DNA from 4 places in the Aliamphritea hakodatensis genome. Region 4 is predicted to be linked to each of the others. Evidence: predicted binding sites of a transcription regulator. Region 4 holds the regulator's gene; each other region holds the start of a gene.
The links. The regulator FNR, encoded in region 4, switches genes on or off when oxygen is low (the NO sensors DNR and NnrR bind a similar motif). The targets are predictions, from matches to a motif close to TTGATNTANATCAA.
Positions count from the first base shown of each region.

Region 1: PCI15_RS20620 (histone deacetylase family protein) is a predicted target of FNR. The motif match lies at 1,540-1,553, and genes of this name have one in related genera.
Region 2: PCI15_RS15560 (HP1242/YdcH family protein) is a predicted target of FNR. The motif match lies at 2,964-2,977, and genes of this name have one in related genera.
Region 3: PCI15_RS06695 (DUF4856 domain-containing protein) is a predicted target of FNR. The motif match lies at 4,150-4,163, and genes of this name have one in related genera.

Region 1 covers NZ_AP025281.1:4,543,545-4,551,136, reverse strand. Annotated here, with positions in the region: gene PCI15_RS20625 (sodium ion-translocating decarboxylase subunit beta) at 1-446, shown strand, start outside; gene PCI15_RS20620 (histone deacetylase family protein) at 518-1,444, opposite strand; gene PCI15_RS20615 (tetratricopeptide repeat protein) at 1,767-3,401, shown strand; tRNA gene PCI15_RS20610 (tRNA-Arg) at 3,418-3,493, opposite strand; gene PCI15_RS20605 (flagellar protein FlgN) at 3,554-4,048, opposite strand; gene flgM (flagellar biosynthesis anti-sigma factor FlgM) at 4,063-4,371, opposite strand; gene flgA (flagellar basal body P-ring formation chaperone FlgA) at 4,501-5,199, opposite strand; gene PCI15_RS20590 (chemotaxis protein) at 5,269-6,216, shown strand; gene PCI15_RS20585 (CheR family methyltransferase) at 6,213-7,076, shown strand; gene flgB (flagellar basal body rod protein FlgB) at 7,339-7,592, shown strand, end outside.
Region 2 covers NZ_AP025281.1:3,371,224-3,378,815, forward strand. Annotated here, with positions in the region: gene PCI15_RS15550 (outer membrane lipoprotein) at 183-644, opposite strand; gene PCI15_RS15555 (ABC transporter ATP-binding protein) at 766-2,550, opposite strand; gene PCI15_RS15560 (HP1242/YdcH family protein) at 2,656-2,901, opposite strand; gene PCI15_RS15565 (BolA family protein) at 3,070-3,384, opposite strand; gene PCI15_RS15570 (DUF3422 family protein) at 3,394-4,743, opposite strand; gene PCI15_RS15575 (hypothetical protein) at 4,837-5,193, opposite strand; gene PCI15_RS15580 (hypothetical protein) at 5,235-5,981, shown strand; gene PCI15_RS15585 (SbcC/MukB-like Walker B domain-containing protein) at 6,011-7,592, opposite strand, start outside.
Region 3 covers NZ_AP025281.1:1,466,706-1,474,297, reverse strand. Annotated here, with positions in the region: gene PCI15_RS06715 (DUF349 domain-containing protein) at 1-808, shown strand, start outside; gene phbB (acetoacetyl-CoA reductase) at 861-1,610, opposite strand; gene PCI15_RS06705 (MATE family efflux transporter) at 1,834-3,189, opposite strand; gene PCI15_RS06700 (16S rRNA (uracil(1498)-N(3))-methyltransferase) at 3,375-4,088, shown strand; gene PCI15_RS06695 (DUF4856 domain-containing protein) at 4,309-5,727, shown strand; gene PCI15_RS06690 (sterol desaturase family protein) at 5,810-6,922, shown strand; gene PCI15_RS06685 (Fe(3+) ABC transporter substrate-binding protein) at 7,041-7,592, shown strand, end outside.
Region 4 covers NZ_AP025281.1:1,861,276-1,868,867, forward strand. Annotated here, with positions in the region: gene PCI15_RS08465 (MJ1255/VC2487 family glycosyltransferase) at 1-750, opposite strand, end outside; gene PCI15_RS08470 (phosphatase PAP2 family protein) at 791-1,312, opposite strand; gene rdgC (recombination-associated protein RdgC) at 1,452-2,366, opposite strand; gene PCI15_RS08480 (thioredoxin family protein) at 2,477-3,028, opposite strand; gene PCI15_RS08485 (adenine phosphoribosyltransferase) at 3,307-3,849, opposite strand; gene fnr (fumarate/nitrate reduction transcriptional regulator Fnr) at 3,922-4,704, opposite strand; gene hemN (oxygen-independent coproporphyrinogen III oxidase) at 4,901-6,298, opposite strand; gene PCI15_RS08500 (sulfite exporter TauE/SafE family protein) at 6,401-7,075, opposite strand; gene ccoS (cbb3-type cytochrome oxidase assembly protein CcoS) at 7,068-7,262, opposite strand; gene PCI15_RS08510 (heavy metal translocating P-type ATPase) at 7,281-7,592, opposite strand, start outside.

The DNA.
Region 1 (7,592 bases), 2.5 Mb from region 4:
CTCTGCTGGGTATGTTCTGTTTCGGTAACCTGATGCGTGAGTGTGGTGTGGTTGATCGTCTGAGTGATACTGCGCAGAATGCACTGATCAACATCGTCACCATCTTCCTGGGTCTGTCTGTAGGTTCTAAGCTGTCTGCAGATAAGTTCCTGGACGTAGAAACACTGGGTATCCTGCTGCTGGGTGTGGTTGCATTCGGTATCGGTACTGCCTGTGGTGTCCTGATGGCGAAGATCATGAACAGAATGGCGGGTGGTAATGCGATTAACCCGCTGATCGGTTCTGCGGGTGTATCTGCGGTACCGATGGCTGCACGTGTATCGAATAAGCTGGGTCTGGAGGCGAACTCTCAGAACTTCCTGCTGATGCATGCAATGGGTCCGAACGTAGCCGGTGTAATCGGTTCTGCGGTTGCTGCCGGTGTGATGATCAAGTTTGTTGGCTAAGGCTTACAAACTGTAAAAAAAGGCTGCCACGGGCAGCCTTTTTTGTTTGTGTGCGGTAGTGGTATCAGGGGTCATTTGCCGTTTAAGGCTTCCAGGTGTGACTGCACGCTGAACGCCAGTGCGACAGGGTTGTAGCCGCCTTCCAGGATGGAGACGACCCTACTCTGGCTGTAAGTGCGCGCAACGTCCATGATCAGTTGGGTTGCCCAGTAGTAATCTTCTTCGCGCAGATTAAGGTCTGCCAGCGGATCTTCTTCGTGGGCATCAAATCCCGCTGAAATGAAGATCATATCGGGTTTGTGTTTTTGCAGGGCCGGCAACCAGACATCCTCCAGCTGTTGCCGGAATGCCAGGCTTCCGCTGCCGGCGGCCAGCGGGCAGTTAACGATATTCTCCCGCTGAACGTCATGAAGGCGGCCCGGGTAGTAAGGATGCTGAAATGTTGAGCACACCATTACCTCTGGAGTATCTTTAAAGATATCTACCGTGCCATTGCCGTGATGAACGTCAAAATCAAGGATGGCAACCCGATTGATCTCTGGCTTCTGAAGGGCATGCATGGCGCCGATGGCGACGTTGTTGTATAGGCAAAAGCCCATCGCCAGCCCATGTTCGGCATGATGGCCCGGGGGGCGTACGGAGCAAAAGGCGTTGCTGACCTGCTGGCTGATAACCTGTTCGGTTGCCAGAACTGCTGACCCTGCAGCCAGGCTTGCGGCATGCATGCTATCGGGGCACAGTGCTGTGTCTGCATCTGCGTGAACGATGCCGGATACAGGCGCCAGTTGCAGCAGGTCTGACTGGTGATGGCCGGAATGTGCCAGCTTTATCTGATCTGCAGTGACATGTACGGATTCCATCTGTACCAAATCATTGATTAACCCGGTTTTGCTAAGTACTTTCTGTATGGCGATGAGTCTGACCGGGCTTTCCGGGTGCTCTGGCCCCATATTGTGCAGGCCGCAATCCTCATGGCTAATGAAGGCTGTAGTCGTCATATTATTGTTATCCCTGTATTTGTTTCAGTTTACTGAATTCGCTCAGCCCGGGCGCTTAGTCAAAAGTGTAACTAATTTGCTTTATGGTGCAGATATTGACATGGATCATGGTGTGCTGGCGAGTAGCTGCGTAATATGATCATCACAGCATAGAACTGTATTTAGCACCGTGTGTTTCACCCTACACCGGTGCTTTTTTTTGCCCATTTTAAGACGCATGGCGCAAAATCCCTGCCTGCTTCACTCCACCTGTTTCTGACATTCTGATAACCTGAATAAAAGATATATGTGATATCGGTTTAATGTTGGGAAAAGCGTGTCTGTGCCACTTGTTTCGGATTTAAAATTTAATCGCAAAATTGATTACAGTGACACCAGTGTCTTGCTGGTGGACAGTAGTGGCAATATGCGTGCAACGGTGTATTACATGTTGCGCGAGTTTGGCATGCATAACATTAAGGCGGTCACCAGTAATGAGCGGGTGATTCCGCTTATCTCGCAAAATGATTATGACATCGTTCTGCTGAGTCATAACGTGCGGGATTCTGTTACCGGTATTCAGATACTGGAAGAAGCGCGTTATCGCGGGTTTATCCGGCCCAGTGCCGCCTGGATTTGTATGACCAGTGACTCTTCTCAGGAAGCCATTCTCCAGGTCATTGACAGTAATCCGGATGATCTGTTGATTAAACCCTTCACGATGGAGGAGCTGAAACAGCGAATTGATCAGGTAATGCGCCGTAAGATGGCGCTGCGTCCTGTGGATCTGGCGGTTGAAGCCGGGTCGATCGGGCAGGCGCTGAAAATCTGTGAGAACCTGATTTACCGTGAGCATCCTGAATTCGACCATTTACAGATTGTTCGTGGCTCGCTGTTATTGCAGTTAGGGCGGCTGGAGGATGCCCGCCGGCTCTTTGAGACCATTTACCACGAGAGTGGTGAAAAAGAGGCTGGATTGTATCTGGCAAAGGTATACATCGGCATGGAGGAGCTGTCACTGGCACAGGAGCAGTTGCTGAGGCTGATTGAGAGATCGCCGCTGATGATTGCCGCCTATGATTTACTTGCCGAGGTCTATGAAAAGCAAGGGGATCTGGGGGAGGCCCGTGAGATGCTGCGGGAGGCAACCTCCAAAGCCCCTTTGGCTATTCCCAGGCAAATGAAGCTGGGACGTGTCGCCACTAAAACCAAGGTTATGGAAGTGGCAAAGTCGGCCTACCGGCGATCAATATCTCTTGGCAAGCGCAGCAGTTTACACTCAGCAGAGCCTTACCTGTGTCTGGCAAATGTCTTTATGCTCGAAGCGAAACACTCGGATGAGAAAACACAGTATCAGCTTGCCCGTGATATGGATTTGCTGTTGCAGCGGGCTAAGCAGAATTTTCCGAATGATCTTGGGCTGGAAGTGCGCAGCAATCTGATACGCAGTCAGTTTGCTGAGAGCACGGGGGATTTTTCTGAAGGAGAGCGGCTGCTGAAAGAAGCAATTCTGGTGAATGATCGTCTTGAAACGCCGTTAGATCTGGATCGGGAGGTGCTGGCCTTGTCCGGCGATGTAGTGCCTATGCTGGAGTCGGAAAAAGTTGCATCGGTCCCTGAGGCAGGAAAGAAGAAGGCTAAAGATGCGCAGATGAGCCTTAAGGCAAACCGTTTGGGGATTAAGCATTATATGAGCGGTAAAGTAGGTGCAGCGATTAAGTCTTTTGGTGCGGCTGTTGAGTTCGACTTTACTAATTTTGCCGCGATGCTGAACCTTGCTCAGCTGTTCCTCGAAACCGCGCGGGATGATGAGGAGCGCCGTGAAGGCCGTTTAAAAATGGTTGACCGTTATCTGGGTCTGTTGCGGAACGGCCAGCTGTCAGATGATCAGCAGCGTAAGCTGAATGTGCTTGAGCGCTTCAGGAAACTGCCTGCGAAGTCGTTACCGCATGGGCCGCTTGGAGAGCTGATAAAGTAATCTGATGAGAGGGAAGTGGCCTCCCCGAGAGGACTCGAACCCCTATCTAAGCCTTAGGAGGGCCCTATTCTATCCGGTTGAACTACGGGGAGGCAGGTGGCTGATTCTACTGATGTTTCTGCGTGGAGTCACGGGGTAAGCGCGGAAATATTTTAAGCTTTGCCTAAGCGTTGCTGGGCTGAATAATTGCCTTTTCCGCCGGCATTGTCGTAAAGCATGTTTTTTTGATTCTGGCCGCGAATAATGCTCATAAGATGTTCAAGGTTACGGCTGTTGCGTGTCACGACGGTTTCGTTACGCTGGTTTTTCTCGTTTACTTCAAGAAGCAGTGCTTCCAGAGGCTTCCAGTGCTTGAGAAATTCGGCGCGTGGCTCTGGTGGAAGTGTGTCGGAAAATGTTTCCAGGCCTTGCTTGCTCGCTGCAACACCTAACTGGTTAAACAGTGCATTCCGGGATCTGCTGTTGGTTTCCAGCTCACGCAGAATGTCCGTTTTTTGCTGGACCGTTTGCTGGATGTTTTCAACATTTCGTGCAGACAGGGCGTCATACTCCTGATCAAGGAGTGCGCTTAGTTTGCCAATTGTAACCAGCCCCTGCTGATTCAGGGTATTCAGTTCGCTGAGTTGTAAAGGCGTTGCTGTCTGCATATTCCGTATGTTGCTTAGCCGAGTTGTGTTTCGATCTGAAGCAGGCCTTTGGCTGTGCTCAGGGCGTCTACCTGATAGCTGCCATCTTCAATGGCTGCTTTCAGTTCTGCAACACGGTCAGCATTTACACCGTCATCAGTTAAACTGCTGTCGATGGTTTTCTGAATAGCCTGTGCAGTATCACTGATACTGACATTGCTTGCCGGCTGGCTGGCGGGGGCCGTACCAGTGGCAGGCTTGTTGCCCGCTGCAGGTTGCTCATTCACCTTGCCACGAGATAGGGTCGCCTGATTGGACGATAAACCCGTGATATCAATAACCATTTTCTGAACCTCATTTTTCTATGAGTGAGTATATCGGCGCAGTGTGAATAATCTTTAGTTAAAAAATGCTAAAAAAATTATAAAAATTTTAGGTTAAGTATATCAGTGATATACAGACGGTGCTAATCGTTAGGGTGTGACTGAGACAACGCCAACACGGCTGACATACGCGCGTACGATACGGCCGGAGCGGGTGTTTTTTACATTGATCTGTTTGCCCTGTTCACCGTCTTCGAGTGCAGTGCCATTCATACGCACCTGCATGCTGCCATTTTTAGCTTCAATGACGACACGGTCTCCTTTGCGTACCAGGAGATGCTTGCTCAGGGCCTGGGCCGTGATGATTTGCTTGCTGCGAAGGGTGCGTTTGAGTTGCCGGTTAAACAATTCCGCACGGTCCGTAAAATAGGCCTGGCTTACCTTGCGTATGTCAGTTTCGACCAGCGCGATGTCCTTAGCCCCCAAAATGGTGCCCTTGTTTAATGGCCGGGTTGTATGGGCAACCGGCAGCCATTGTTCAACGGTGCCGGTCAGAAAAACCTGCCACTTGGGGCGGTCGCACTGAGCGGCAATACTTACCCTGCTGGCCCGTGTTGGTGCGTGTTTGAAGCTGATTGGCTGTTTACAGCGGGAGAGCTTTAGCTGGGGGCTGAGAGGGCGTAATCGGATGCTGGTGCGGGCCAGTGGTTGTTCTACGGAATACACGGAATACAGATAATCTTCCGCCTGTTGTTTGATTTTGGTCGGGTAGGCGCTGGCATGGGCCTTTACTGCCAGAGTGAAGATCGCTATAAAAGTAACTATTAATGTGATGGTTGGGTGATTCACTGGATAATTTAAACCATTACTTACCATTTGAGTAAACTAAGCAGGTCCACTCAGTACGTAGGAATAATCATGTCAGTAAATAAGATTAGTGTAAACCAGCGACAGCGGGTGAGTGATGTTGGCCATAACCGCCTGGAGTTATTGCTATTTGGCCTTAATACTGAGCAGGAATATGGCATCAACGTATTTAAGGTTCGGGAGGTGCTTCCCTGCCCGGATCTGACGGGTATTCCCAAGCAGACAACGTCTCTGAAAGGGATGGCGCATATCCGTGGTGAAACAATACCGGTTATCGACCTGTCAGAGGCGATTGGTGAGGAGCCGGTCAGCCCGGAAGAGCGTAAAAGCTGTTTCCTGGTTGTGACTGAATACAGTCGCCGTACGCTTTCTTTTCTTGTACGCCGCGTTGACCGTATTTTGGCAACCCACTGGGATAATGTTACGCCGCCGCCGGTTGAGCTGGTTGGGCAAAACTATCTGACCGCTGTTTTAGAGCACGACGGTAATCTGATTGAGATTCTGGATGTCGAGCAAATTCTGGCAGATCTGATTCCGAGTAATACCGCTGTCAGTGAAGATATTGCGACGGAAGAGGTTAAAAATCACGCGAAAGAATATCACGTGATGGTTGTCGACGATTCAAATATCGCACTGAAACAGGTGCAGCAGGTATTTGAAGGTATGAGCATCAAAGTCACCACGGCTAAGAACGGTAAGGCTGCTTTAACGCTGCTGGAACAGCTGGTTGATAAGGGTGTTGATGTGCCTTCACTGTTCCTGATGGTTGTTTCTGATATTGAGATGCCGGAAATGGACGGTTATACCCTGGTTAACCGTATCCGCGATAATGAAAGCTTGCGTAAACTGCACGTTGTGTTGCACAGTTCCCTGAGCGGACGCTTTAACCTTTCTATGATTAAGAAGGTTGGTGCTGATGCGTTCATTGGTAAGTTTGATGCAGATGAGTTGGCAACTGCAGTTGTAGAGCGTATGAAGGCTGTTGAATCCGGTCTTTGACAGGTGGTGGAGTAAAGGTTCTGGATACTTCTAAGTTAAAGATTACTGATCAGGAATTTTCCCTGTTTTGTGATTATCTGGAAAATGCCTGCGGTATTTTGTTAGCCAGACATAAGTTGTACCTGGTTGAAAGCCGTTTGGGGCGCTTGATGAAAGAGCGTGAAATTCCCACGCTGGCGACGCTGGTAGAACAGCTGAAGCGGCCGGGTAGCCGGGCTCTGAATGAGCAGGTTATCAATGCAATGACGACCAATGAAACCTTATGGTTTCGTGATATACATCCGTACACTATTTTGAATAATCAGGTTTTACCTGAGCTGGCAGCTGCAGGTAGCCGTCAGCGGTTACGGATATGGTCGGCGGCCTGCTCAACGGGGCAGGAGCCTTACTCAATCAGTATGTCGATTGAAGAGTTCAGACAATCCGGTAAGGGAAGCTTTGGGGGCGAGGAAATCGTCGCGACGGATATCTGTACACGGGTTTTGCAACAGGCCAAGACAGGGGATTATGAGCGTCTGGCATTAGGCCGGGGGTTGTCTCAGGAGCGGCTGAAGCGCTTTTTCTCACCCAAGGCTGATGACATCTGGACGATTAAGCCAGAGCTTAAACGCCGGATTAATTTTCGTGAGCTGAACCTGCTGGGCTCATACAGTACGATGGGGCAGTTCGATATCATCTTTTGCCGTAATGTACTGATTTACTTTTCCACCGAATTAAAATTAGAGATTCTGCGCAAAATGCATAAGTCTCTTAAGAAGGGCGGTTATCTCTTTTTGGGGGCGTCTGAATCTTTATCCGGTCTGAGTGACTGCTATGAAATGATTCACTGCAGACCAGGTATTATTTATAAAGCTATTTAAGCCGTTTTAAGTGATTTAAGAACCCCGGACAGTTCGCTGTCCGGGGTTTTTTTATGCCTGGAAGATGCATAACTGCAATGCGGAATAACGGGAAATGCCGCTTTGCCGCTCTGTTGCCGGTGGGTTGCCGGTCTATTCTTTAAGGGGCATTTGGTTGCCGCTTATAATTTATATTTTTAATTATATTGCTGATTATAAAGGGTTTTTTGTAGTTGGCATTCTGCTTGCATTTAACTGGTCAGTTAATTTTAGGAGTGTCAGCATGGCAATCAGTTTTGAATCAGCACTGGGTATTCATGAGCAGGCGGTCTACGTTCGTAGTAAGCGTGCGGAAGTGCTGGCAAATAATATTGCCAATGCAGACACCCCGAATTTCAAAGCGCGGGATATGGATTTCAGAGCCATTCTGCAAGGTAAAGAGTCACAGATGCAGGCGGGTCAGCTTGAGTTGGCGCAAACAAAAAATGGTCACAGCGAAGGTCTGGTCAGTCCGGATTTTGCCGCAGAAATGATGTA
Region 2 (7,592 bases), 1.5 Mb from region 4:
GACCTGTTGATTAGTGGTAGCTGTGCCTGAGTGGCAGGCAGCATTTTTCTGAAGACAAAGACTACCGGCCTGAAAGATTTCCGGCCTGAACAGCTGTGGGCAAAACCCGATACCAGCCCGGTCAGCAGACACAAAAAAGCCTGCTTTAAGCAGGCTTTTTGGGTTTTAAAAGGTTACCGCGGTTAGCGAACAACCCTTGCTGTTCCGCCCTGACCCAGTACCCGGACCCGGTCACCGGCCTGGAAGATGCCGTTGCCGCTGACTTCCTGAACCACTGAAATAATCCGGCGGCTTTCCAGTTCAACGGTAATTTCCTGCCCCTGTTTACGGGTCAGTTTTTCTTCGGCCTGCTGGCCTACCACACCACCCGCAACCGCACCCAGCACGGTGGCGATGGTCCGGCCGGAGCCGCCGCCGATCTTACTGCCGCCAATCCCGCCGATCACAGCACCGGCACCGGCACCCAGCGGGCTGTTGGTGCGGCCTTCAATGACAACCGGTGTTACGGAAAGCACCTGGCCATACTGGACCTGCTGAACTTTCCGCGCTTCGCTACGCGAGTAAGTATCCCCGGTCAGTGAAGATGCACAGCCCTGCAACATTAAGGATGATGCCAGCACTGTCGCCACTAAAATCTTATTCATAACTTACCTCGCATCCCAATGCATTGATCGGGGTTGCCTCCAAATAACTGATCCTGCCAATGTAGCAAAATCTTGCTTAACCTGTTTTTAACTGTTTTAACGTGCTTATCGCCCTTCAGGTTCAGTGCTGATGCTGCCCGTACAGTTTAGCGTACAGTCCGTCCTGTTGTAGCAGGTCCTGATGTTCGCCCTGTTCACTGATCTGGCCGTCTTCGAAGACATAGACCCGGTCAGCCTGCTTCACCGCACTTAACCGGTGCGCCACGATAATTGTTGTTCTGCCGGCCAGAAAGGTTTCCAGCGCCGAGAGTACTTCAAATTCAGTTTGCGCATCCAGCGCCGATGTTGCTTCATCCAGAATGACCACTTTTGGATCGGATAACACCATCCGGGCAATTGCCAGACGCTGCCGCTGACCGCCGGATAACCGGACGCCCTGACGCCCCACCAGCGCATCCAGTTTGCCGTCAAGTTCTTCAACAAAAGGCTTCAGCTGCGCGATGTCCAGCGCCTGCCAGAGCTTATCATCATCGAAGCGACGGCCCAGTGTGAGGTTGCCTCTGACGGTATCGTTAAACAACATAGGCTGCTGTAACACTGTGACAACATTTTCACGAATAAGATCAAATCCGATCTCTTCTACCGGCACGCCATCGTAACGGATTGCACCGCTGCGAATCGGATACAGCCCCAGCAGAATCTGCACCAGGGTCGACTTACCGCCACCACTGGCCCCGACCAAGGCAATTTTCTGGCCGGGCTCAATGGTTAAGCTCAGCCCTTTAAGGACTTCCTGCTCCGGCAGATAACCAAAGTGAATGTTATCCACCGCGATGCCGATGGATTCCCGCTGACTGAACGGGTTTTCCAGATGGGGGTAGTCCGGTTCTTCTTCCAGATTCTGCAGTTCATTGATGCGGGATAAGGCCGCATTGGCGCTGTAGTAGGCATACTGAATGCCCAACAGTTCCTGCACCGGCCCCATCATGAACCACAGGTAACCAAACACGGCCATCATTTCGCCGATACTCAGGTCGGAGAACACCACCATCAGCATGGACAGGGCACGGAATAAATCGAACCCCACCAGGAACACCATAAAGCTGAACCGGCCAGCCGCCTCGCTGCGCCAGCCAAAGGCAACGGAACGGTCCCGGACCTCGGCGGCCTGATCCTGTAAGCGCTGCAGATAATGTTTTTCACGGTTGGCAGCACGGATCTGGTAAATCCCTTCCAGGACTTCAATCAGGGAACTCTGAAATGCTCCGTAGGCGGCGTTTTCATCCTTCTTCAGTTCTTTAACCCGTTTGCCCAGCACCATGGTGAAGTACACAACGATAGGATTCAGCAGCAGAATAAACAGTGCCAGTTGCCAGTGCATCCACAGCAGCACCACTGCGGTGCCGGCAATGGTCAGCCCTGCCAGCAGCAGCTTGCTCAGAGACGTACCGACAAACTGATCAATGGTATCCAGATCTACCACAAAGTGATTGCTGACTTTACCGCTGCCCAGGGTTTCGTATTTCGCCATGGAGATACGTTTAAGTTTTTGCAGCAGCCCCTGCCGGATACGGAACACCACTTCTTTGGAAATGTGGGTAAACTGCCTGCCCTGCCAGACGTTCAGCACCAGCGCGATACAGCGCAGGATGATGGTCAGCACCAGTATCGCGGTGATGTAGAGTATTGCCCCCTGCCAGGATGCAGGGAACAGTTGCTGACAGATTTCCACCAGGGTTGCCGGCTGCCCCAGCAAGACTTCATCGACCAGTAATGGCATCAGCAGGGGTAAAGGTACGCTGGCAATGGTGGCCACCAGCGCAATCAGATTAGCCTTTATCAGTTCCGGCTTATATTCACGGGCGATGGAAAAAATGTAGCGCCAGTTGTAACCGCTTGAATGCATTAATAATCCTACAAAAAAATATAACCGTTACTGACACTATAAATATAAAAAAACCCGCAATAAAGCGGGTTTGATAACGAAATCAGAATTCGGCGTATTTGGTTATCAGGCCGGCTCAGCCGTCAGCATCGCAAACAGCTGATCTTTCAGGTGCAGACGTTTGGCTTTACGGGCATTTTCTGTGTCGCTACAGACCGGCTCAGTGAGTGTCTCCATACGTTCCACCTCCTTGGTGACGTCATGATACTCATCAAACAGCCGTGAAAAGTGTGCGTTTGATATCTTTAAATCGTGGATACGCTGGCGATATTCCGGCAGTTCGTGGATCAGATCGTGGTGCTCAATGCTCATCTTCGTTCCCTTAACAGATGCTTTTGATGACTTAACTATCGCGCTGCCGGTAAAGAAAAACATTGATGTTCATCAACAATAGATGCACCTTTTCTTATCAATCTCTAAGTAAGAACTGAGACACAAAAAAAGCGCTGTGGCCGGGGCCGGAGCGCTTGTTTCTGAGGCTTACTTAGAGCCGCCCATGCAGTTAGGAGACAATGGAATCTCACCGTTTTTATCAGTCCATTCCTGTCGGGTATACAGATGCATGGAGAATGCATGGATCGGATTGTTCATCAGGCTGTCCACTGCTTTATAGACCGCCTGATGACGGGCAACCAGTCGTTTGCCGGTAAAGTCGTCAGAGACGATTGCCACTTTAAAATGGCTGTCGGTTGCCGGGCCGCTGTGCATGTGGCTTTCATTTTCAATATACAGCTGGTCCACAGCCAGTGAATCACGCAGCATGGACTCAATCTGTGCAGCAATTGTTTGTGTCATTTCACACCTTTACCCATGACCTGACCGGGAATCCGGATCATCAGCCAGTTTATTAAATTTCGAATGAATACGCCGGGTCAGCCAGGCAACCACAATGATCACCAGCGGCATGGAGATCCCCAGCGCCAGACTTTTATCGAATGAGATGCCCTGATCGTAGAGCACCCCAAGAAATATTTTCACCAGCCCGATGGTGTAATAACTGATCGCCGCAACCGATAACCCTTCTACGGTGTGTTGCATCATCAGCTGGATTTTTGAGCGCCGGTCCATGGAGCTGAGCAGTTCCTGATTCTGCCCCTGAATCGACAGATCCACCTGGGTACGCAGCATATCACTGACCCGGTCGATCCGGCGGGACAAGTCTTCCAGACGGGCGGCGACCGATTCACAGGTTTTAACCGCAGGGCCAACCCGCCGGCCGATGAATTCCTGCAAGGTCAGGTGGCCGGACACTTCGTCTTCCCGCAGTTCATCAATGTTATTAAACATGATGGCCTGATAAGCCAGGGTGGCATTAAAGCGGAAAGTAGACTGCGCCCGGTAGGCTTCAACCTGCGAGGCAATGTCCGTCAGCCGGCCAAGCAAATGCTGGGCATCTTCAAAACCTTCCTGCTGCTCCCCCTGCGCCAGGGTCTGGGTCAGCTCTGCCAGCTGCAAATCCATCTGCCGCAGTTGCGGGCTGATTGAACGGGCCAGCGGCAGGCCAAGAAGGGTCATTAAACGGTAGGTTTCAATTTCCACCAGACGCTGTACCAGACGGCCTAACTGGCTGGCACTCATCTCCCGGTTATAGACCAGAAAACGGCCGTAACCGTCATCGTGCAGCTGATAGGTGGTCCAGACCTGTACCGCCCCCTGTGAGGGCTGGCTGCCAATCAGACGCATGTCGTCGAAGTATTGCTTAACCTGCGGAATATCCGGTTCGCCGGATTCCGCTACATCCAGTACGGTGACGTGAAAGGCGGTAATGATCTGCCCTTCCAGCCCGGCCAGCCAGGCTTCCGGTAAGCCACCCACACAACTGTGGGCAAAGGGTGCTTCGGCATCATCACAACGGCTGGTAAAGGTGTAGGCTATAAACTCAAGGTGCTTTTCACGGCGCATTTGCAAGCCGTTCAGGTCCATCTGAAAAAAAGCGACGTCCTGATCCGGTGGCGCAACCCCGTAGTTTTCACACAGGCTGAGTAAATGCTGATACTGGGATTTTTTCTGCGACTCGTCGCACATGATCACCAGATGGCTGATCCGTGCCGGTGCATCTATCACCCGGAAAGGCCGGGAATGCATTTCGGCATACAGCTCTTCCCGTAACGGGTGCTCGGATAAACTGTCTTTGGCAGAAAATTGCATGGTCATAGGGAATATTAACTCGCTACTGGCGTGTGCCTGCATCTTACCTGAGCCGCCGCCCCGGAAAAAGCCAGACAGGTCAGTATCAGCTGTGCAGAATCAGTCGGTTAAGGGGGCCAGCATCAGCGGCTGGGCGGACAAGTCCACCGCAATCACCTGTGGCGTCACATCGAACCATTCCTGAAACACGCTGAAACTGCGGTCGGACGGCCAGTCATCGCCAAATTCATCCCAGGCCGCCAGTTCATTGTCAAACATCGCCGCAAAATGCTGTTGCAGCAGCCGGGTGATATCGGTCTCCTCCTGAAACTCATCCACCATGTACACACTGGCTTCACGGCGATGGTCTTCCAGGCTCATCGGCGCATTCAGCTCATCCGCAGCCAGCGTGTTTGCCCAGTCAGCGAAGGGCTGTTTCGGCAACAATGAAAACGCCGAACGATTTATTAATTTCATAGAGTCTCCAACTTGGTATACTGCGGTGATAATACTGTCGTTTGAATATCCCGCTATCAATGAATATCCGCCACCTGCCTCATCTGAATGACCGCGATGCCTGGATCAGCTTTTGCCAGCGGGAACAGCCGTATTGCTTTATTGCGTCTCCGGAAGCCTTGGTGGACTTTCAGACCACTTACCTGCTGATCACCCTGCTGGAAGGCAAAACCCGCAACGGTAAAGCTGCCCTGAAGTACAGCATAGGTTCCAGAACATCAATGGAGCCTGCCTGGCGGTTTATCAAGGCCTGTGATTTCGATCTGCAGCTGATGATCGACGGGCTGAATCAGGTGGATTTCGACGGCAACGTTCGGGATAACTCGCTGCTTAAGGCCCACTCTGATCTGACCGTGAGAAAATTCTTCTCTAAAGATAAGAATATTGTCTCACCTTCCCATATGGGCCTGCTCAGCCCGATGCAACACTTACCCGAGGTCTGGAATATAGCCGGCGTCTGTCGCCTGCTTGCCAATCAGCAGTTCAGCCATCTGGATAATCAGCAACTGGCGCTGCCCGGTAATCTTCAGACAAGCAGTGAAGCGGTTATCAGCCCAAAAACCTTGTTACTGACCCTGCTGGATGCCCCCCACGAATGGCAGGTGCGCCCGGTCAGCCACGCTAACACGCCTTTTCATCTGCGAATTTATGAGAAAGGCCAGCCCCGCTACAGCTTGCGGCCAAACCTGAGCCGGCCGGAACCCAGAATGCACCAGAGGGGTTCCCACTGGCACAATCTGGATCGCTGATCCGGTTACTGCTTTGCGGCTGCCGGAACCTAGGCAGGTTCCAGCTCACCAACGTCTTCAGATTCCGCCGTATTCCTGGCTGCCAGACGGAACGGGTTATCTGAGTTAAGCAGCTCCTTGCCTTTCGGGGTCGGGAATTCAACGTCGATATCCACCACCCGACCATCACGGCATACGTTGATAACCGTATCCATGGTGGTCGCCATCAGCGAGTACTTATCATCCGGCGCGGCAATCAGGGTTTGCAGACCCAGATCGCTCATGAAGCCCAGTGATGTCTGGGTGTTCTCAGCATCCAGCTTGTTGAATGCTTCATCGAATACCGACAGGCTGAAGCCGCCCAGCGTCACGCCATCCGCACTGTCACGCAGACGGTAGGTAGCACCCATCGCGGCGGCAATGGCCACGTAGAACGGTACCTGGTGCTCACCACCGGAACCTGTCTTGATCCGCTGACTCAGGGTGGTCTTGCGGTTGCCGTCCAGATCTTTGATCACCAGTTCGAAGTTGTAGAAGTTACGGTAATCCTGCAGCAGGCTGCTTTCACCTTCGTCTTTCAGTACTTCGTGGATCTTCGCCAGCGCATCCTGATGCGGTTTGTCCTGATCATGCTGCAGATCAAACAGGCTACCAACATTGGCCTGATCCATCTTAGTGTACGCCTCCACCAGCTCCAGAATGTCTTTCAGTTCCGGGTTCGGTGTCATTTCAAAGCCGTAACGCTCTTTATGGAACGGACGGTTCTTCAGGTGGGCGTTCAGTTCGCGGATCAGTTCTTTGATCTTGTCGATCTGATCTTTCAGGTGAGCCACGAAGTCGGAACGGAATGAGGTTTCCGCTTCCAGACGGGCCCGTTCAGCTTTCTCGGTGTATTCCGCCAGTTCACTGTCACGCAGGGACTGAATGGTATCGTTGACGAAACGCTCCAGCTGTTCGTGAGTGGAGTCCGGGGTAACTTTATCCAGTTCCTGATGGCTCAGGCCGGAACCGTGGTAACGGGCCTTGTACTGAGCCACACCGTCACGGACGGAATTCTTTTTCTTCTCGATCAGACCCAGTTCAGACTGGGCCTTTTTGGCCGATTCAAAGATGATCCGGTCCAGATCACCGGAGCAGGATTCATCCATGTAGTCACGTTTTTCCTGCGCGGACTGTGCATCAAAATTCGCATCATCTTCACACTTGCCCCGTGCAGCCGCATGTTCTACCAGTTCTTTATCCAGCAGTTCCAGCGAGGCGTTATCTTTAATCAGGCTGGTACGGGTGGTCTGCAGTTTATCCATCAGCTTCTTCTGCTGATCCTGTGCCTGCTTCTGTGCGTCTACCAGATCAGAGATGCGCTGCTGTACACCGCTGTCGTCCTGGTTACGCAGGTCGGTAATGCCCTGACGGTAACCGTCAATTTCGCTGTGCAGCATGTCACGCTGGTTGGCCAGATCGAAAACCCGCTCGCCGACACCGGTCAGCCCGGTGGTCATGCGGACCAGATTTTCTTTGAGGTTATCCAGATCTTCATGGTCTTTGTTCAGCACGCTGAACTCAGCCATCATTTCATCGACCTGACGGCCCTGCTGCTGCAGCTGATGCTGACGGCGGCCACCGCCGCTGCCC
Region 3 (7,592 bases), 390 kb from region 4:
ATGGCGGCAGACCGGCAACAGCTTCCACAGCGTAGAACGCAAACTGTGGCCAGCATTCCGCCTGACCTGCAACAAAGTCTACGAACTGGAAAAAAGTAACCGCAAGGCAGTTCAGTCACAGCAAACCGAGCAGGAAAAAGCCGGGCAGCTATGTGAGCAGCTGGAAGCTCTGCAGACCACGCCTGCATCCCCGTCTCAGATCAGCAATCTGCTGGAGCAGGCAGACATACTGTGCCAGAAAAACGATACGCCGGAACCGCTTCAGCAGCGATTACACGCCGCCAAAAGCAATCTGCAGCGTCAACAGGCCGATCTGGACCGCCTGCTTGAAAGTGAAACCTATCAGGCCTGGCAACGTAAAATTAACCTGTGCGAACAGCTGGAAGAAAAGTTACTGGCGGAAGAGCTGGACGACAACACCCTCGAACAACTTAACCAGGCATGGGAGCAGGGCCTGAGTCCGGATGCTCCTTTTGCTGAACTGCTGCACAATCGTTTTATCACCGGTTGTAATATTCATCAGGGTTCACAGGAATTTGACCCGGTCATCTATGCATCAGATACCGCCCTCCGGCAACTGTGCATTCAGCTGGAAATTGCCTTTAACCTCAGTTCACCGGAAGAAGACCAGGCATTACGGCTTGAATACCAGATGCAACGCTTGCAACAGGCGCTGGAAGAGAAGCACAGTTCCACCAGCCTGAAAGACCTGAAACACCTGGAAATGGAATGGCTCTGCCAGCCATTCGCCAGGCATCAGGAAGCCCTTTATCAGCGCTTTTACGGTCTCCTGCAACAGGTACTGTAACAGCCACAAAAAAACCCGCAGCTGCGGGTTTTTTTATACACCTGATACGCCCTCAGGACATATGCTGACCACCGTTAATCGAGAAGTCAGACCCTGTCACGTAACCACAGTCATCGCTGGCCAGATAGGTAACGGCTTTACCGATTTCTTCCGGCTGCCCCAGACGGCCGACCGGAATCTGCTTAACAATCTTAGCCAGTACCTCTTCCGGAATTTTGGCAACCATCGGTGTCAGTACATAACCCGGGGAGACCGTATTGACCGTCACACCTTTTGCAGCCACTTCCTGCGCCAGTGCCTTGGTAAAACCATGGATACCGGCTTTGGCAGCAGAATAGTTACACTGACCAAACTGGCCCTTCTGCGCATTCACCGATGAAATGTTAATAACCCGGCCCCAGCCGTTTTCCAGCATAGGGTTAATAACCAGGCGGGTCATATGGAACATACTGTCAAGGTTTGCAGACAGTACCTGGTTCCACTGTTCCCAGCTCATTTTACGGAACGTACCGTCACGGGTAATACCGGCATTATTCACCAGAATATCCACACTGCCGCCGGCAACCTCTTCCACCGTTCGGATACAGGCCGCACAGGACTCTTCGTCCGTTACATCACCATAAGCGACCAGAATATCGTAACCGTCCTGCTTTTGCTCTTCCTGCCAAGCCCTGGCTTTCTCGTGATTTCCGCCGGAATTGTAACCCGCAACCACCTTTACACCTGCATCCGCAAGCGCACGACAAATAGCTGTACCAATACCGCCCGTACCACCTGTAACCAGCGCAATCTTTTGTGTCATGCCCACATCCCCTTTGCATCTATATCGAGTACATTTGATCTACCGGGCTCAGTTAAGCCCAATAAGATCATATTGCTTAATCAGCAAGCTGATAATATGACTTTGGTGGACATTCCCAGCAGTGGAATATATCTCGCAAAGTCACGAATAATCTAACTGCTGTGTGTTAAGCACGTATGACAACATACCCCCATTCCCTGAGAGTTAAAACCCCTTATAGCCTTTAGGGTGAATCCGGCACCGGCTGTTTCTGCAAGCCTGCAAGGTGATTACGCACCCAGAAAAACGCCAGACCGGCGGTGACCATATTGGCTAAAACAAAGCCATAAAACATCCCTTCAAGGCCCAACAGATAATTACCGGCACAGCCTAAAGGCACATAGAGAATAAAGAGTCGGAAGATACTGATTCGCATCGCTTTGAAAGGCTGATGCAACGCATTAAAACTGGACGCGCTAAGAAAGGTAACTGCCTGAAAACCAAAGCCAATCGGGACAATCATAATCCACAGACCAATCAACTCAACAACCTGCTCTTTATCGCTGAACAGACTGCCAATACCGCTGCCAAACTGCCACAGGAACAGGTACACAACTGCCTGCCATACCAGCGCAAATTTCATCGCAGCAAGGTAGGCCTGAGATACACGTTTAATGTTCCCCCGGCCGAAATTCTGACTTAAAAAAGGCGGCAGTGTCATGGACAAAGCCAGATTAACGATCAGCGCCAGGGATTCCAGCCTGCTGCCAACCCCGAACGCTGCAACCGCCTCTGCTCCGTGTTCCGCAACCACTGCCGTCATGATCGCTGCAGCCAGCGGCGTCATCATATTAGAAAGTGCCGCCGGAAAACCGATTCGCATCACCATCAGCCAGTGTGAAACACAATTTGCCCAGGAAACAATCGTGAGCAATAACAAGCGTTTACGCAGCAACAGATTCAGCACGGCCAGAGTTGCGGTCACTCCCCAGGCCAGCACGCTGGCAATGGCAGCCCCTTCGATGCCATACGCGGGTACCGGCCCCCAGCCAAAGATAAATAACGGATCCAGCACACCGTTGAGAATGGCAGAAAAGGCCATAATTACGCCAGGTATCGTGGTATCACCGTAAGCCCGCAAAGAACTGTTAGATACCATGATAATGACGTAGAAAACCGCCCCGACAAACCACACGGACATATAAGCATCAATAAAAGGCAGCAGTGAAGAATCCGCGCCTAACAGGCGAAACAGGGGCTCAATAAACTGTGTCACTATGCTGCTGACCAGCACCATTAACAGCGTTGTCAGCAACAGATTATCCGTCGTCAGCTGTTTGGCCTGCTGATGCTCTCCGGCACCGATCAGCCTTCCGAGTGTTGCAGAGGTTCCGACACTCAGTCCGATAGACAAACTGATAACAGCAAAAGAAACAGGAAACGTAAAACCAAGCGCAGCAAGCTGACCGGTACCTAACTGACTGACAAAATAACTGTCAACCAGGTTAAACAACATCAGGCTGACAATGCCAAACACCATTGGAATAGTCATTCTGACCAGCGTGCCGGTAATATTGCCTGTCAAAAGATTCGCGCGCACAAATTGGCCTTAACAAGAAAATTTCCGCTATTCTACAGAATCCCCTGTCGTTATGGGGCTTTTCTCTGGGTTTTATTGATACAGCAGCAGTGATACTGATTTACCGCAAGTGCACTACACAAATGCCCGGCTTTGCCGCATACTCTGCGCCGCCTGACAACTCTCATCACACAGAATGCCGCACCATGAACCTGATACTGTTAACTGCCACAGACTTCAAAACAGAGAACACCGCTGTCCTTACAGACCGGCGTTTCGAGCACATCCGCAGTGTTCATCAGGCTCAGGAAGGCGATACGCTGAGAGTAGGCAAACTGAACGGTGATCTGGGGAGTGCTGTCGTCACTTCACTGTCGGAACACTCAGTGACATTACAGGTCAGTTGCACACAGTCTCCTCCGCCAGCACTGCCGCTGACACTTATTATGGCACTGCCACGTCCGAAGATGCTCAAACGTACTTTACAAAGCGTTACCAGCATGGGCGTTAAGCAGATCTATCTGATAAACGCGTACAGAGTCGACAAGAGTTACTGGTCATCCCCGGTGCTTGAAGCAGATAGCCTGAACGAACAGCTGTTACTCGGACTTGAACAATGCGTTGATACCCAACTTCCGGAAATTCACCTGCGTAAGCGCTTCAAACCCTTTGTTGAAGATGAACTTCCGGCAATCGCTGCCAATACCCGGGCCCTGGTTGCCCATCCTTACGATGCGGCCCCCTGCCCGATAGCCGACGAAATTCCAACGACCCTTGCAGTCGGACCGGAAGGCGGATTTATAAAATATGAAGTTGAAAAACTTCGTGAAGCAGGGCTTCAGGCTATGCACATCGGACCGCGGATCTTACGGGTAGAAACCGCCGTTCCCGTGCTCCTGGCCCGGCTGTTTCCCATCTGAACATGACATCCGTCAAACCGATCAGCTCAGCTTTCAGATAGACTGCTTATTCTCTGCAAATATGACCCGCATCAAACATAATCTAAATGATAATAACTATTAATTGCCCCTTGAATACGATTATGATAACTTCCTGCCATCTTAAATAAGCGTGCCTGAAGTCTGACACGGACCTCATGCACTGGATATTCACACCTGTTCAGTTAAAGGTCTTATTACCGTGAAACTTAAATCTCTCGCATTAGCAGTTACTTTCGCTACCTCTGGTATGCTTGCTTCCCAGGCAACTCTGGCTGACAGCCACAAAGTTTATGCGGACTTCCCAGTTACCGTTAAAGACTATAACGGCGATAAGAAAAGCTCTGTTTCCTACGGCGGCCAGATTGCACGTCACGCCCTGCACAACTCGCTGAAAAAACTGACAGGCAAAGGCAACGGCTCTGCCAACCCTGAGCTGGAAACTCAGATGCTGGCTTACTTTGCAGGTAAAGATGCTGGCCGTGCCATCATTGATCCAGCTTCAAAAGAAGGCTTTAAAGTTAAGCAGTCTCAGATCGATGAGCTTTCTAAAAAGAAAAATCTGGCAGGTAAAACCTACAAGGGCGCTGTAAACGGCTGGCCTGGCAACATGACCGGTGCTGAAGTTATCGAATTCATGATCAAGAAAGCTGCAGCGACTAATAAAGGCTTTGATCCGCTGACCGGCCTGGACTACACCCAGCTGATTTCCAAGTTTGCAATGGGCGCTGTCTTCTACAACCAGGCAGTTGATAACTATCTGGATGAGAAACTGGAAGCAGGTAACAAACCTAACGGTAAAGCCTACAAAGAAGGCACACCTTACACCGGTAAAGAGCACGTTTGGGATGAAGCTTTTGGCTACTTCGGTGTACCGGCACATGCCCTGACGATGGACGCTAAAACCGCTTACGCCATTGCTAAAGGTAAGAAAGACGTATTCAAAGCCGCTGATGCCAACAACGATGGCATGATCGACCTGAAAACAGAAATGACTTTTGCCCACGGTTACTATGCAGCTAATGCAGACAAAGGCGGCAAGTCTGACTACATGCATACCATCACCAAAGCATTCATTGATGGCCGTGAGCTGATCACGTCTGCAAACGGTGAAGACCTGACTGCTCAGCAGCGTGAAGCTCTTATGGGTTACGCGAAAACCATCAAAACTAACTGGGAAAAAGTCATTGCTGAAGCAGCATTTAAATATGCCGGTTCTGTTTACAAAGATGCGATCGCCCTGCAGGCAGCAGTTGAAAGCAATGCTGATATCGAAAAGCTGTACCGCAAGTACGCCAAGCACTGGGGCGAGCTGAAAGGCTTCGCTATGTCATTGCAAACCGGCGGAAAAGACCTGGGCGAAACAGCGGTTCAGCTGAACCGTCTGATCGGTTACAGCCCGGTTCTGCTGGGTAACACTCAGATTTCCGGTATCGATGCCAAAGGTAACTACCAGCAGTCTAACTCTGTATCTCTGAACGAGTACGCACTGAACATGCTGAAAGTACAGCAGCTGCTGAAAGACAAGTTCAGCCTGGTAGCCAACAACAACGATCAGTTGGCAAACCTGTCTGACCTGGCCGACAAGCTGGGTTCTGCTGACAGCGCTGAAAACGACTGATATAGCAACCTGTGTCAGTAAACAAAAAAACCGCAGACACTCTCTGCGGTTTTTTTTCAGCGCTGATTCGGCACCGGCTGACATGGATCAAACAGACATCAGCCTCTACGCCCTGAAACTGCTGACAATATCCAGACTTAAAAATATACTCGGTAAACCTTATCAGGTCAGATTCGCAGTAACCTATCCGACTCCAGGCAGTAACGTGTTCGATACTATATTTTCTGAATTTAGCAGCGATATTTACGCAAACTTTTTCGACCCACGTAAGCGTCTGTTTGTTGGGTATCTGGGCTGTGCCCTGATTATCGCTCTCGCCTGGCTGACCTTACTTAAGAAGCAAAAAATGACACATGCCTGGCGAACCTGCTTCGATAAACAGGCGTGGCTGTCCAGATCCAGTCGGGCCGACGGGCTGATTTTTATAATCAACAGGCTGTTATTTACTGTACTTGCACCCGCTTTACTCGCCAAGCTGACCATCGCCACCTTTATGTTTCAGTGGCTGCAAAGTACGGCAGGCTTCCGTCCGCTCATTCTTCTTGAGGACTGGCAGATAGCCGCCGGCTTCACCCTCTGGCTGTTTATTCTGGACGACTTTGCCCGCTTCTATCTTCACTACCTGATGCACCGCTGGCCGGTGCTCTGGGCATTTCACAAAGTACATCACAGTGCCCGTACGATGACGCCGCTGACGGTTCTGAGAACACATCCAGTTGAAGGGATTTTGTTTTCTCTGCGCAGTAGCCTTGTACAGGGTATCAGCATTGCTTTATTCGTATTCCTGTTTGCCAACCAGGTAGACCTGATTACCGTACTGGGGGCAAACGTACTGGTATTTGCGTTTAACGTAACCGGCTCCAACCTGCGCCACAGTCATGTTGCAATCCATTACTGGCAACCATTGGAACGCTGGCTGATCTCTCCGGCCCAGCACCAGATTCATCATTCCACAGCGCCACGGCATTTTGATAAAAACTTCGGGGCAGCACTGGCTGTCTGGGATCGCCTGTTCGGCTGTCTGCACTTATCAGAACCTGATACCCGGCTCAGTTTTGGCATCAGCAAAACAGAAGAGGCTAATGAGCATTCGTTAAAACAACTCTATCTGCAGCCTTTCGCTGAAGCAGCGCTTCTCATCAGGAATTCACTGCGAAAGCCCCGGATTTTTAAGACATTGATCCAGCGCAGATAAATCACTCAGCATCCGTAACGATGCTACAAATACAAACCGTTATCATTTATAATCGACTTAACTATCCGTTGGTCACCAAACAGACCAACCGCTAACCACCCACAGTAAGGTATCTTCGATGGCAAATCGTTTTGGTATTTTCGCCCTGACAGCCGGCACGTTATTTAGCTCATTCGCCCTTCCGGTACTGGCAGATTCAGATCTGGTCAATGTCTATTCAGCCCGTAAAGAAGCGCTGATCAAGCCCCTTCTGGATAAATTCGAAGCAGAAACCAACATTGTGGTAAACCTGGTCACCGGCAATGCGGATGCTCTGCTGAAACGTCTGCAGATAGAAGGTTCAGCCAGCCCGGCAGATGTTTTTATTACTGTTGATGCCGGCCGTCTGCAGCGGGCGAAAGATGCAAAAGTATTACAATCAATTACCAGCGAAACACTGGATGCTGCTATCCCTGCTCATTTGCGGGATACCGATCGCCAGTGGTATGGCCTGTCACAGCGTGCCCGGACGATCTTTTACGCAAAAGACAAAGTTGATCCTGCCCAGTTAAGCACTTATGAAGACCTGGCAGATCCTAAATGGAAAGGCAAAATCTGCTCCCGCTCTTCCAATAATGTTTACAACCAGTCGCTGGTTGCAGCGATGCTGGAAGCCAATGGCACAGAGCAA
Region 4 (7,592 bases):
GGCCAGCCCGAATCCACTGTTGGCAATAACTCCCGCGCTGCTTTGCATATCCCGTGGGAAGTTTTCCCGGGAGAAAGGGCACAGCCTGATATGTTGCCGTTGCTGAATGTGCGGCGTATCACAGTAAACATAGAAGCGGTAATCTTTGAGCGGCTGTAGCCACCGCAGTATTTGCTCCGGTGGCTCAAACGGCAGGTAGACCAGGATCTTATCCTGCTCGACAGGCTGGTCCGGTGACGGAGGGCTGATCAGCGGTGGCAGGATCGGCGCATTAAACTGGTGCCAGTGTAAGCCGATGGCCAGGCTGACCGGTGCAAACAGCCGGGTGCCGGGCAGCATGGCGTATTTGATATCCGGTCCCGGCAGGTTGTGCTCAAACGCATACTGATGGGCAATGCCGATAGAGGGCTTACCCTGTAACCGGGCCGCCCAGGCCGTAACAGGTTCGAAGTCGCTGATGATCAGGTCGTAACCGCTCAGTTCCAGATGCCGGATGTCCCGGTAAAATCTTGTGAGGTTATTATTAAGGCAGGTTTTCAGTTTTCTGACCTGCCCCTGTTCGACAATGAAAGTCAGCCCCTGTCTGACTGTGTAATCTCCGAAAGGCTGCATGTCGAAGAGTTTGTCAGCGGGCCGTCCGGAGAACAGATAGTCGACCTCAATGCCCTGTTCTCGCAGTTTGTTGGCCATCACCCGGGCCCGGGTGATGTGGCCGTTACCGGTCGCCTGAACACCGTAGAGTATTTTCATGCTGTCACCCTGTTTGCGGACGTGGCGGAAGATGCTTGCGTCATATCAGATAAAGGTGGTGGCCAAGCATTGCGCTGGACAGGCCGAGCATTGCACCGGCAAGAATGTCTGTTGGGTAATGCACACCCAGTAATATCCGTGACAGGCCGATCAGCCCGGCAATAGTGAAGGCGGCTTCAGACCAGTTGGGGTAATAAATACTCAGCGCTGACGCAAATGCAAAGGCGGCTGCTGCGTGGCCGGAAGGGAAGCTGAAGCGGTCTGCCGGCCGGATAGCCGGGGTAACCCCACGGAGATGATCACAGGGCCGGTTGCGTTTGATCATTTGCTTCAGGATCAGGAAAAGCGGTACTTCAATACTAAAGGTAATCAGGCTGGCCTGTAAGAAGTCCGGGCCACTGACCGGTTCGAGCCAGAATAGCAGTAATCCTGCCAACAGATATGCGAGACCGTCTCCCAGCCTGGATGTCCAGCGACTGAGTAGGGCGATATACGGTTGTTCATAACGGTTAAAAATCCAGAAATACAGCCGGGTATCCAGGAACTGAAGTTGTTGCAGCATATGATCAGTCTCATTGAGTGATTCAATATGTGCATTGTTGAAAGAAAGGGTGACAGCGACGTGAAATTGAAATGACAGTTAAGTGAAGCCGGGGAAGGAAATGCAGCAGACCCGGAACAGGTCTGCTGCGGATGTATTACTATGGACGGACTGCTTCACCGCCAAATGCTTCCAGCAGCATCGGAATCAGGCGGGTCAGTTCCAGCGACATGGCGATAAATTCAGAATCGAACCGTTCCATGGCTTCTTCAGGGCTGTCCTGATCGAGTTTTTCTTTCAGTGAATCGGACAGCTTCAGGCGTTTCAGGCACAGGTCTTCCTGAATGATAAAGTTCAGGCTCTCCTGCCAGTCAACCGCCAGTTTGGCAATGCGTTTACCGGCTTCAAGATGCTGGCGGATTTCATCGCTTTCCAGATCCTGACCTTTACAGCGGATTACGCCATTTTCAACGCTGGTGTCACGTAACTCACATTCATCAAGTATGACAAAGTCCTGGGGGCGGGTATCCGCGCTTTCCAGCCATTGTGACATGATGGCAGACGGTGAATGATTGACGTCCGGCAGTACTACTGGCAGTGAGCCCAGCTCGGTTCGCAGGTGGCTGAGCAGCTCTTCGGCCCGTTTATGGCTGCTGGCATCAACAATGAGCAACCCTTGCTGCGGAGCAATCAGCGCGTGGGTAGTCTGGAATTTGCTGAAGGCCCGGGGCAGCAGATCAATGATGATTTCATCTTTTAGCTGATCGCGTTCTTTACGGTATACCTTACGGGCCTGTTCGTGTTCGATCTGCTTAACTTTGGCTTCCAGTTTTTGCTTGATAACTGAGGAAGGCAGGATTTTTTCTTCTTTCTGGGCGGCAATCAGCATAAAGCCCTGGCCAGCATGGACCAGCATGTCAGACAGACCGTGGCTGGGGCTGATCCAGCCAAAGCGGCTCAGTTCCTGGCTGCTGCAGGGGGTGAAGGCTTTGTCTTCCAGCTTGGCTTCCAGTGCTTCTGCGGTGTGTTCGAAAGGTTGAGAGAACCGGTAAAAGATTGCGTTTTTAAACCACATAACGTGCCTTGATTTGTGAAACTGTAAATCGATAAAAAGCCCCCTTTACCTGTCAGTCAGGTAAAGGGGGCTGATGAAGTCGGACATTACCGGCGGGTGGTTCGCCGGAATTAATTGGATGCCAGTAATTTATAGCGCAATGCTTTACGTGCCTTGTTTACGGCCCGGTCTACGTAGAATCCATACAGGTCAACGGTGTTGATGCCAACCATCTTGTCGGTCAGCACCTTACCGTCATTAGGGTCAACAAACAACAGGGTAGGGGTGAATGCTGAGTTGTAACGGCTGGCAAAAGCCGTCGCGTCTACCGGATCACCGTTATAGTCGATGATGGTTTTACTGCCGTCAAAAATAGTCAGTTTGCGGAACAGCAGTTTTTTGTCGTATTTGCCGCTCAGTTGCATGGGCTGAAGAATTTCGCGGGTGATCAGTTCACAGTACTGACAGTCGGGCTGGCTGACCAGAATCAGTGCGAAACGGTCACCGGCGATCTGCGCGTCCTGCTGAAGGTTGAGGAGTTCAGGCAGGGAATTTTCAGCGGTAGCTGCCGCAGGCTGGCTGATCGGGGACAGAGCCAGTTTCTGTGCTGGCTGAGCCCAGCTCAGAAGGCTGATCATTGTACCCGTTAGCAGGGTAATCAGGGGGAGCAGTCTCAGTTTCATTTTTATTATTAACTCAAGGCTGTTTTGTCCATGCAGTTGTCTCTCGCATGGCGGATTCAGGCACAGGCTGACGGTAGATATTTTGCGTGCTAACCGGCAGTGCACCAACGACGTTGACCGATTGTAAGCGATTTTTGAGACGGTTTGCTACGTTTCTGGGCAGAATGGTGAGAGTAACGGTGGTTGGTTACTTAAGTTGTTGTTTTATAGGAAAGTGTTTTTCAGGGTGAAACAAAACAGCCCTGTAAATACAGGGCTGTTAATTGTTAAGAGCGGGCTCAGAGGCCTTCGTAAGACATCAGGCTGTAAACGGGAATGCCTGCTTCCTGAATCTTGCGGGAGCCCTGCAGGTCCGGCAGGTTGATCAGGGTGGCGACTTCGGCAACGCTGGCGCCCAGTTCTTTTATGATGGTGCTGGCGGCCAGTACAGTGCCTCCGGTGGCGATGAGATCGTCAAAAATCAGCACGTTGTCACCTTCTGATACCGCATCAGACTGCATTTCAACCGTGGCGCTGCCGTACTCCAGTTTGTATTCCTGGGAGACTGTTTCACCCGGCAGCTTGCCCTTTTTACGAACCAGCACCAGCGGGATATTAAGCTGGTAAGCCATAATGGAACCAATCAGAAAGCCGCGGGCGTCAATGCTGGCGATATGAGTAATGTCTGAGTCGATATAACGCTGAATGAAAGCGTCGCTGATCATACGCAGGGCTTTGGGGTCTTTAAACAGCGGTGTGATGTCGCGGAACATAATGCCCGGTTCCGGCCAGTCCGGAATCGTGCGCATAACTGATTTTATATAACATTCATCAAAAGACATGAAGAGTCCTTACAACAGGGCGTAATTCTAAAATGTGTACCGATATATTTTGTCGTGTACTGAAAAGGAAGACTAGTCCATCTGGCTGGTGGTGATACGGTCGTCGTCTTCTTCGCCGACACAGTCACCGGACAGGCGCTGAATTTCATGCAGCTGAACCAGCTCGATTTCTTTACCTTCAACCGTAATCAGACCGTTTTTCTGGAAACGGGTAAAGATACGGCTGACGGTTTCAACGGCCAGACCCAGGAAGTTGCCGATTTCATTCCGTGACATAGATAAACGGAACTGTGTAGCGGAGTAACCACGTGCTTTATAACGGGAGGACAGCTTAAACAGGAATGTCGCGATACGCTGCTCGGCATTTTTCTTACTGAGCAATAGCATCATTTGCTGATCTTCACGCACTTCTTTACTCAGCGTCCGCAGTACCTGGCGGCGCAGCTCCGGTAATTGTCCGGAGAGTTCATCCAGCCGTGGGAAAGGAATTTCACAAACGGTAGTTGTTTCCAGTACTTTGGCGGAAATAGGGTACTCATTGCCATCAAAACCGCTGAAACCAACCAGTTCGCCCGGGAAATAAAATCCGGTGATCTGTTCTTCGCCTTCATTGGTCAGGCTGTAGCTTTTAATGCTGCCGGCGCGGATGGCGTAAATTGATGAGAATGAATCACCCTGATGGAACAGATGTTCACCTTTTTTCAAAGGGCGGCTTTTCTCAATAATGTTATCGAGACGGTCCATTTCTGTCAGATTCAGGGATACAGGAAGGCACAGTGAACTCAGGCTACAGGTGCTGCAATGTACCTGAGATATACTGTGTACTTTGCGATCGGTTGCCTTTGTGTCACTCATTATCAAGTCCTGTGATTAGTTCATATATCAGTGTATACATTCGATTATGAAGTAATTTTAGTACGGGTTGAAGCAATTTAGACCACAACACGTTACTTTTGTCGCACAAAGCCATAAAAAGTAACAGTTTTGTTAAGTCCGTTGCTCGGGCTGTTGTCCTGAGTCATTGTTCGCTCAGGACATTCAGTGTTACCGGTCAGATAATTCGGGAGAACCCCTGAGTCGCCGTTCGCTTCGGAATATAGGCATCAAAAGTCATGCAAATCCGGCGGATAAGCAGCCTGCCAGTGCCGGTTACCAGAAGTTCGCGGCCCTGTTTTTCGAGGCTGACAAGGCCATCCTGAGCAAACTGATTTATTTCTTCGAGCTCATCGGCAAAGTATTCGTCAAAGCTAATATCAAAATCCGTTTCGATGCGGTTTTTATCCAGTTCAAAATGACAAATCAGCTGGGTAATAACCGCCCGGCGGATACGGTCGTCAAGGCTCAGGGTAACACCCCGGTTAATCGCATGGACATCGCTTTCCACTGCATCGGTATACAGGCGCATATCGTGCTGGTTCTGATAGTAAACATCGCCGATCTGGCTGATCGAGGAAACACCCATGGCAACCAGATCACATTCTTTATGGGTGGTATACCCCTGGAAGTTCCGGTGTAACTGGTTATTACGCTGGGCGATGGCGAGCTCGTCGTCCGGTTTGGCAAAATGATCCATGCCGATATACACGTAGCCGGCAGCCGTCAGCATTGCGATGGTCGTTTCCAGAATGGCCAGCTTGGTTTCCGGGCTTGGCAAATCTTCAGCATGGATATGTTTCTGGGAACGGAAACGGTCTGGCATATGCGCATAGTTAAATACGCTCAGGCGATCGGGGCTGAGTTCAATGATGGTAGCCAGGGTTTTTTTGAAGCTTTCCAGTGTCTGATGGGGTAAGCCGTAGATCAGATCCATGTTGATGGAGCGAAAGCCCAGGCGGCGTGCTTCGCTCAGCACCGCAGCGACTTCTTCCACCGGTTGTACCCGGTTAACGGCTTCCTGTACTTTCAGCTCAACGTCCTGCACACCCAGGCTGATACGGTTAAAGCCAATGTTACGCAGTACCTGAAGGGTTTCGTTATCCACTTCACGGGGATCAATTTCAATTGAATAATCGCCGCTGTCATCATCCAGCAGGTTAAAGTTGTCACGCAGTGCCTGCATCAGCTCAGTCATTTGTTCATTGCTGATGAACGTTGGGGTACCGCCGCCCCAGTGCAGTTGCTCAACAACCCGGTCTTTAGAGTACCATTTGGAAAGCTGCGCCATTTCCTGATACAGGGTATCCAGATAAGGCTGGGCTTTCTTGCGGTTCCGGGTGATAACCTTATTACAGGCGCAGTAATAGCACACGTGAGCACAGAAAGGGATGTGCACATAAAGCGATAAGGGTGTGCTGGTATCTGCGGTAGTTTGCCCGCAATTAACCAGATCACTGGCCTGAAGAGAAGGATCAAACTGGATCGCGGTTGGGTAAGAAGTATAACGGGGGCCTGACAGATCGTAACGGCGGATCAGATCCAGATCCCATTCAATTAGGTTTGGTTGAGTCACTGCATAAGTCTCTTGCTAAAACTGTATAGGGGCCGGTCTGTGCCGACTTATTTGGTATGAGGATATTTTATGCGTGCCAGACAGCAGCCGCATTGACCCTGATCAAGCGCTGAAGAATTGCAGTAAGCCGGAAGCCGGTAAGGTGTAGATGCCGAAGCCGATAATGCACAGGCCGGCGGTGGCCTGGGTGAGGCGGTGCTGTAAAAATCCCTGTAGCTGCCGGGCCAGCATTCCGGTAACCAGCATGGCCGGAATGGTGCCAATGCCAAAGCCTGCCATCAGCATCGCGGAGGTTTGCCAGTCAGCAGCACTGGCGCTCCAGATCAGTGTTGAGTAAACAAGTCCGCAGGGCAGCCAGCCCCACAGACTGCCCAGTAACAGGGCGTTCGGCACGGAACTGACCGGCAGAAGCTGTTTGCTGAACGGTTGAATATGTTTCCACAGATGTTTGCCCAGACGTTCAATATAGGTGACGGCCTGCCACCATCTGGCAATATACAGGCCGAGCAGTATCAGCATCAGGCCGGCGACGGTTCGCATAATCAGGCCGGTGGTGGGGGATTCGATCAGCCAGCCCAGCGCGCCGAGTATTCCGCCGGCAAGCGCGTAGCTCAGTACCCTGCCGGCATTGAAGCCAAGCAGGAGTAGCAGAGGGTGATTATTTTGCCGGTTGATACCCATGGCGATTGCGCTGGATATCCCGCCGCACATACCGAGACAGTGAGCGCTGCCGAGCAGCCCCAGCAGGACTGCATAAAAGATACTGAGTTCAGTCATCCTGTTTATCAGCAGCTTTCTGTTTGGCGTCGTCGGGAATCAGATGTTCGTCGTCATCAAAGAGGATACTGTGGGCAGGCGACTCCATATCGTCGTACTGGCCGCTGTTGACGGACCAGAAGAATCCCCAGATGCCCAGACCCGCAAGGATAATTGCAATTGGGATTAACAGGTAGATGATGTCCATGAGAGATCCGTAGCCTGATTAACTTTGTGATTTAACTGCTGTTACATCCGGCGATGAAGCCGGTTGTCTGGCGACTGTAAGGCGTTGCTTCAGCCGCGATAAGCGCAGGGCATTACCGACGACCACCAGTGAGCTTGCAGACATACCAATGGCTGCCATGTAAGGGGCAATTAATCCGCTGGCAGCCAGCGGCAGGGCGATAATATTATACACCAGTGCCCAGCCCAGATTCTGGCGGATAATTCGCTGGGTTTTCTTCGCGTGGTTCAGCGCCTGAGGCAGGCGTTGCAGATCACTGGAGATCAGTACCGCGTCGGCATTGGTTTTGGC